Regions from separate parts of the Pseudomonas sp. NUPR-001 genome, predicted to be linked through region 1. Evidence: riboswitches for the same ligand, from Rfam matches in the RefSeq annotation. Region 1 holds a riboswitch; each other region holds the start of a gene.
The links. Region 1 has a riboswitch for cobalamin ahead of ACP6KB_RS13850 (CbtB domain-containing protein). Riboswitches for the same ligand answer to the same signal wherever they lie in the genome.

Region 1 (2,257 bases):
CTGGCGTGGGCGACGGAACAACCAGGCGCTGATCAGGCCCAGGGCCAACCAGAACGCGGCGTTGGTCAACAGCGAAGCGACCTTGAACTCGGCTTCCAGCGCTTCGGGTGCCAACATTTCATGCACCTCAGGCTGTGGCGCGCCAATCACATGCGGCACCACCAGCAGCACAACCCCCAGTGCCTTGAACAGCCAGTGCCGGGCAAACACGATCAACGCCAGCCCCACTGCAGTTGCAGCGGCGGTACCCACCCACCAGGCCTGGCGCAGGGCCAGGTCAGCGGCGGCGGTTCCCGGCAGCTCCGCTGGCAGGCCCAGGGTCGGCGCCAGGCAGAACACGGCAAAGCCGCCCAGGCCCCAGAGTGCACCGCTGATCACGCTTTTCGGTGCGCGCAGGGTGTACAGCGCGGCAAGGATCAGGGCAAAGCCCACTGCAACCACCAGATTGCCGCCGGTGGTCGACAGCACACGCTGCCAGCCGTCTTCCGGCGCCCAGGCTTCACTGTCGTGGTGGTGATCGGCAGCCACGCGCGGGGCATGCTCATGCGCCTCAACGGCGGGCGCGGCGCTTTCATAGGTTTCCGCCTTGAGAATCAGCGGCGTCACCCACAAACTTTGCAGCAGGGTCAGCAGCAGGGCGGCCAACAGTCCGGTAAACCCGGCGGTACGGGCAATACGCTTGATCATTGCTGGCTACTCAGTGGCAGGGGAAAGCGGCGCTGTGGCGGGTATCGTGGGCGGCGTTGTGTACCGCTTCGATGCGCGAGAAACCGGCGAAGTAGACCAGGCACAGGCCCAGGATCGAGGCGCAGACCGCAGCCGTCAGGCGTTGGGCCAGGGTGGTGCTGACGGAAATGTTGTCTGTGTTGCTGCCGGTGCTGCTGATGATCGACATGGCGCTTCCCTCTGAAGTGTCAGCGGGTGGATAGAGCGCATGAAACCCCTGCGGGCCGGGCACGCAGAGGTTCGAACAGCGCCCGCCCACCGCGGGTTTGTTATGTTCTGTGGTGCTTGTGTGCACACTGTTGCGGGCCGGTCTCCGGGCTCGCGAGGGGGTGGCGTTGGCCTCCCGGCAAGCATCACCTTCCCATGCAACTGCACAGTGGATCTGACGCTTCGCTCGCTTACCGTTGCGGGGGCAGCACCGGACTGACATGGCTTGAACAACAAGCACATGGGCACCGGTTTCCCGTTTCACCCTGTGAAGGGCACCCGTAACAAGGTGTGTAGGAGAGCATGGGGGCTGGTTCCGCGTCAATTGACGATTAATACAGCACTGCCAGTGCATAGGTGCCCAGCGCATAGGCCCCCAGTGCGATGAGAAAGGTATAGTAGGACGGCAGACGGGTCAGGCTCAGCAACCAGGCCAGGACCACCGGCCCGAACCACACCGCACTCAATACCTGTTGGCTGGCCAACGGATACAACGCGCCCGCCAGCAAGCTGACCAGCATCGCCACGGAGGTGTACTTGCCCAGTCGCTCGATAAACGCCTGCGCGCCACCGGAAAGCCGCTGCACGTCCACCAGCAGTGGCAGCAGGCGGCAGACTACCGAGACCAGTGCGCAGATCAGCACATAACGCCAGAAGGTATCAGTCTCGGTCATAGGCATAACTCGTCAGTACGGTGACGCTGAGCACCAGCAGCAAACTGATCTGCCCCAGCCACAGCAGGCTTGCCACCGTGGCTAGCGCGGCGAGCCATTGGGCGTGAAAAATGTGGCGCTCACGTGCCATCTGGCCGAGCGAAGCGCTGATGAAGATCGCAATCACCACACTGACATGTTCCATCAGCGCTTCGGCGGCCAGGCCGGCGAAGCAATAGCCCGCTACCGTCCCGAGCAGGGCGGCGGCGTACAGCACGAAGCACACGGTGTTGGCGTAGGGGCGACTGATCGGCTGCTGCTGTTTGCGGATGCACATCAGGGTGAAGGCGGCATTGGCCATCACCGCTAACGCCGGGACAAACGCTTTTACCGGACCTTCAAGGCTGGGCTTCAGACTCAGGGTGAACACCAGAAAGCGCAGATTGATGCTCAGCGCCGCCAGTACAACAGCGGCGCTGTTCAACAGATGTGCCGGTGTCTCCAACAAGGTCAGTTGCAGCGGCGAGGCCATGACCAGACCGCTGAACACCACCAGCGCCGACAGGTCCAGACCGCTGCGCCGTCCGAGCATGCCGATCAGGCTGAAGGTCAGCAGCAGCGAGAACACGAACGGCAGGGCATCAGCGATGGCGCAGGCGATTTCGCGGCGT
Region 2 (2,257 bases), 760 kb from region 1:
TTGATGCCGAAACGAATACGGTTGTACTCGGCGCCCACCACGGTTTTGCTGTTCAGGCCTAACAGGTTGTGGTCGAAGGTAAAGCTCTGGCGGTCGCCGATTTGTTCCTGGTCGTGCTTGATCTCCAGGTAGCTGCCACGTTGCAGTTGCCCCAGGCTGCTGTCCCAGGTGTAGTCCTCGGCGTTGCGCCAGTGTCGGCGGCTTTTCAGGTAGTACAGCTGGTTGCTGGCGCTGATCGAGTCACTCAGGGTCCAGTCGCTGTTCAGGCGAGTCCACTCATCGTGGTAGCGCTGCACGTCGTTCTGTACGTTGTAGTTCTTCTTGCGCAGGCTGTCGCGGTAGTGGCCGTCGATCAGCGGGGTGCCGAAGTAGTTCATCGGCTCGGCGTCGCCACGCTCGTGGGCGAGGGTAAAGCTGAGGCTGTCGCTGGCGTCGAAGCGCAGGGCGGCGCTCATCGCCAGGTTCTTCGAATCGCCGCGATCCACCCAGCCGTTGCTCGCCTGTTGGTTGAGGGTAAGGCGGTAGCTCAGGCGTTCACTCAACGAACCACCACTGTCCAGGCCCAGTTGTTGGCGGTCGTAGGAACCGTAGCCGAGGCGCAGGTGGTTGTGGATCTCGCCCAGAAACGGTTTTTTCGGGATCACGTTGATCACTGCACCGGTGGCGCCTTCACCGTAGAGCACCGACGCCGGGCCGCGGATGATGTCGATTCGTTCGACCATCCAGGGATCGACCGGAAAGGTCTGGGTACCAGCACCGGTGTACATGCGCGAGCCGTCGAACAAGGTCATCACCGAACCGTGGCCTTGAAATCCACGGGCCGAGAACGCGGTGTTGCCGTTGCCTGGCGTTGCCACCGAGGTGATGCCCGGCGAGCGGCTGACGGCGTCTTGCACGGTCTGGTTGTTGCGCCCTTCGATCTGTTCGGCGCTGATACTGCTGGTGCTGGCCGGGGTGTCCATGGCGCTGAGGTTCAGGCGCGAGCCGGCCGGCAATGGCGTGGCCAGGCTGATCGCTTGGTTGTCGCTGGTGCTGGTAATGGCCGTCGATGGCAGGGCCAGGGTGCCGGTTTCTGCGGCGAAGGTCGGCAAGGAGAATGCCAGGCAGGGGGCCAGGGCATTGGCCGCCAGGGTGTGAAGCTTGGAGTTACGGGACATGTCGTTCCACAATCTTTGGAAGGAATGAATCCCGGAGGGAACAACGCATGAAGGAATTGCGCGCGCAGGCGCCCGCAAACCGGCCTGCGCCCGCCCACCGCGGGGTTGCCAAACAAAGCTTCAGGCCGGTCTCCGGGCTTGCGAGGGTCATGAAGGCCTTCACCTTCCCATGCCGGAGCACAGTGGTGTATCGAAGGCTTCGCTCGCTTACCGTTGCGGGGGCAGCGCCGGACTAGTCACTTTGAGTGATGCACCGGCTTCCCGTTTCACCCTGCGCACGGCGGCGCAGGACACCTGAAACTGGCGCGCATCTGAACATTGAAAGCCTTTGCAGTCAATGAGTTGCGCTTAAGTCTGTGGGAGCGGGCTTGCCCCGCGATAGCGATCTACCTGACACCGCAATCGCGGGGCAAGCCCGCTCCTACCGGAATAATCAGCGGCCGCGTTTGCGCGACACCACCGCCTCGATGTTCTTGCGCCCGATCAGCATCGGCTGCTGCGGTTGTTCCAGCCACTTGTACATGATCAGGCAATCCACCAGGCCCAGACGCGCATGCCGGTAGGCGCGCGGCAGGCGCCCGACCACGTCGAAACCGAGCTTTTGCCACAAGCCCACCGCCACCTCGTTACTGGCGACCACCGAGTTGAACTGCATGGCGAGAAAACCCTGCTCACGCGCCAGACGCTGCGAGTGCTCGCACATCAAGCGAGCCACACCGCGGCCGCGCGCAGCCTCGCTGACCATGTAGCCGCAATTGCTCACATGGCTGCCGGGGCCTGCGGCATTGGCCTTGAGAAAGTACGAGCCCAGGAGCTGGTCATCCTCTTCGGCCACCAGCGTATGCAGCGGTGATTCCAGCCACAGCTGACGCGCCTGTTCCTGGCTCATGGCTGGGTCGAAGGCATAGGTTTCGCGGGCCGCGACAATGGCCTGGAAGGTGGGCCAGAAACGTTCGAAGTCGGCGGCGGTCATGGGGCGGATGTGAATCATGGCGGTTCCTGGCAGGGTGAACCGCAAGTCTGAAAGCGTTAATGCCGGCATGCAACTGTTTGTGCATGCCGGCACGGCTGGCGCTACTGCTCGACCTTACCCACGGCAT
Region 3 (2,257 bases), 1.6 Mb from region 1:
GGGTTCGATGACCTGCACGCTCGGCGCAGCGAAGGCCACAGCCGGCGGCAACGACGACTCGCAACTGGCTGCCAGCGCCGCAGCGGCGGCGTCCAGGCGCACATCCAGATCGTTGAGTTCACTGGCCTGCACCAGGCCCAGGTGGCGGCTTGGCAGCTCGATCCCGGTTTCCCGCGACAGGCCACCGTACCAACGCAGCCCTTCGGTCAGGCTGCCTTCAAGCAACTGCGCATGACGCAAGGTACCGACACGGTTGGCCAGCACGCCTGCAAACGGCAAGTCCGGCTGGTAGCGCGCCAGGCCCAGGGCCAGTGCACCGAAGGTCTGGGCCATGGCGGTCCCGTCAATCACCGCAAGCACAGGCACGGCAAAATGCCGGGCCAGGTCAGCGCTCGATGGCGTGCCGTCGAACAAACCCATGACCCCTTCGATCAGAATCAGATCGGCCTCACCTGCTGCCTCCCAGAGCAGCCGACGGCTTTCCTGCTCACCGACCATCCACAGGTCCAGCTGGTACACCGGGGCGCCGCTGGCCCGTTCTAGGATCATCGGGTCCAGAAAGTCCGGGCCGCACTTGAACACCCGCACCTTGCGCCCGAGATTGCGGTGCAACCGCGCCAGAGCGGCGGTCACGGTGGTCTTGCCCTGACCAGAGGCCGGGGCGGCGATCAGCACCGCCGGGCAGTGGCGCGTGTCACTCATAGCTCAACGCCTTTCTGGGCGCGGATGCCTGCCTGAAAGGCGTGCTTGATCATGCCCATCTCGGTGACGGTGTCGGCCAGTTCGATCATTTCGTCTTTGGCGCCACGCCCGGTGACAATCACGTGCTGCATCGGCGGGCGCGCCTGCAGGTCGCTGAGCACCTGCTCCAGGTCGAGGTAGCCGTGTTTGAGGGCGATGTTCAGTTCATCCAGCACCACAAAGGTAATGGCCGGGTCTTGCAGCAGTTGACGCGACACCGCCCAGGCAGCTTCAGCGGCGGCAATATCGCGTTGGCGGTCCTGGGTTTCCCAGGTGAATCCCTCGCCCATCACGTGGTAACGCACCTGCTCTGGAAAGCGCCGGAAGAACAGTTCTTCGCCAGTGCTGTTGCGGCCCTTGATGAACTGCACCACGCCACACTGCATACCGTGGCCCATGGCCCGGGCCAGCATGCCGAAAGCGGAGCTGCTTTTACCTTTGCCATTGCCGCTGAGCACCAGCAGCAAACCGCACTCGTTCGGCGCATTGGCAATACGCTCGTCGATCACCGCCTTCTTGCGCTGCATACGCGCCAGGTGGCGTTCGTCACGCTCATTGGATTCAGTCATCGCAGTCTCCGCATAGCACTATCCGTCAGTTCGCAGCGAGCTTGTCGGCACAGGGCCGTACAGCGTTCGCGGCAAAAAAGACAGTAATAGATGAATGGATAAGGCAGACGGAGAAACGCGCAAGGCTGCGGCATGGGCCGAAGGATACGCGCATCACCCTCCGTGATGCCGTTGGCTGTAACAGGCCGGTCTCCGGGCTTGTGAGCGGGGCCTTGAACACCCAGGGTCGTGCGCCTTCCCGGGGTTCATTACCCAGTGGCCATGCGCGACCTTGACTCACCTACCGTTGCGGGGGCAGCGCCGGACTCGCACGCATTAGCGCAGCCACCGGCTTCCCTGTTTCACCCTGCCAGACCGCAGCCCACAGAGCACCTGAAACAAGTCGCGAAGGTTAGAGGGTTGCACCCGGAGCGTCAATGAAAGGTGCTGCACTGGCCTGGATCAATGGCGTGTTTGTCGGCTTGTGTCACCCTGATATCAGTGATATCAAATAGCCATGATCTGGCTGCACTCAATTACAACGATAAAGGAGAGAACGGCATGCAAGGTCTGATCATCAACAACCCGCGCCTGGAATTCCTGCGCCCGGCGCTGGAGCGCTGGGTTGAATGCATTGACCGACTCAACCAGACCCTGGGCGACAGCGAAGCGCCTTACTGGCACGGCGCTCAAACCAACCTCAGTGTGCTTTGCGCTGCCGCCTGGCAAGCTGAGCTCGTGACCTTGCAACACCACCCGAGTAAAAAGCAGCGCGACGAAGGCGACCGCGAAGGACATTGCGACCTGTACATCGCCAATCGTGAAGAGGCCGCCTACCTGCAAGGCAGCCAGCGCTGGCCGCGTATCGGCCGCCTTGACTTGAGCAACGCCCTGCAGGAAACCGTGTTCGCTGCCCGCCAGGTGGCCGCCCCCAGTCAGCTCAAAGTGGCTGCGCTGTTCGCCAGCCC

Region 2: it holds a riboswitch for cobalamin, as region 1 does, so the genes downstream of both, ACP6KB_RS10590 (TonB-dependent receptor) here and ACP6KB_RS13850 (CbtB domain-containing protein) in region 1, are expected to answer to the same signal.
Region 3: it holds a riboswitch for cobalamin, as region 1 does, so the genes downstream of both, cobO (cob(I)yrinic acid a,c-diamide adenosyltransferase) here and ACP6KB_RS13850 (CbtB domain-containing protein) in region 1, are expected to answer to the same signal.

Annotation. Positions count from the first base shown of each region.
Region 1 covers NZ_CP197353.1:3,074,115-3,076,371, reverse strand. Annotated here, with positions in the region: gene ACP6KB_RS13855 (CbtA family protein) at 1-687, opposite strand, end outside; gene ACP6KB_RS13850 (CbtB domain-containing protein) at 698-895, opposite strand; cobalamin riboswitch at 1,014-1,231, opposite strand; gene ACP6KB_RS13845 (hypothetical protein) at 1,266-1,607, opposite strand; gene ACP6KB_RS13840 (AzlC family ABC transporter permease) at 1,594-2,257, opposite strand, start outside.
Region 2 covers NZ_CP197353.1:2,310,150-2,312,406, forward strand. Annotated here, with positions in the region: gene ACP6KB_RS10590 (TonB-dependent receptor) at 1-1,157, opposite strand, end outside; cobalamin riboswitch at 1,264-1,470, opposite strand; gene ACP6KB_RS10595 (GNAT family N-acetyltransferase) at 1,591-2,148, opposite strand; gene ACP6KB_RS10600 (carboxymuconolactone decarboxylase family protein) at 2,232-2,257, opposite strand, start outside.
Region 3 covers NZ_CP197353.1:1,481,236-1,483,492, reverse strand. Annotated here, with positions in the region: gene ACP6KB_RS06870 (cobyrinate a,c-diamide synthase) at 1-702, opposite strand, end outside; gene cobO (cob(I)yrinic acid a,c-diamide adenosyltransferase) at 699-1,310, opposite strand; cobalamin riboswitch at 1,477-1,701, opposite strand; gene ACP6KB_RS06860 (hypothetical protein) at 1,851-2,257, shown strand, end outside.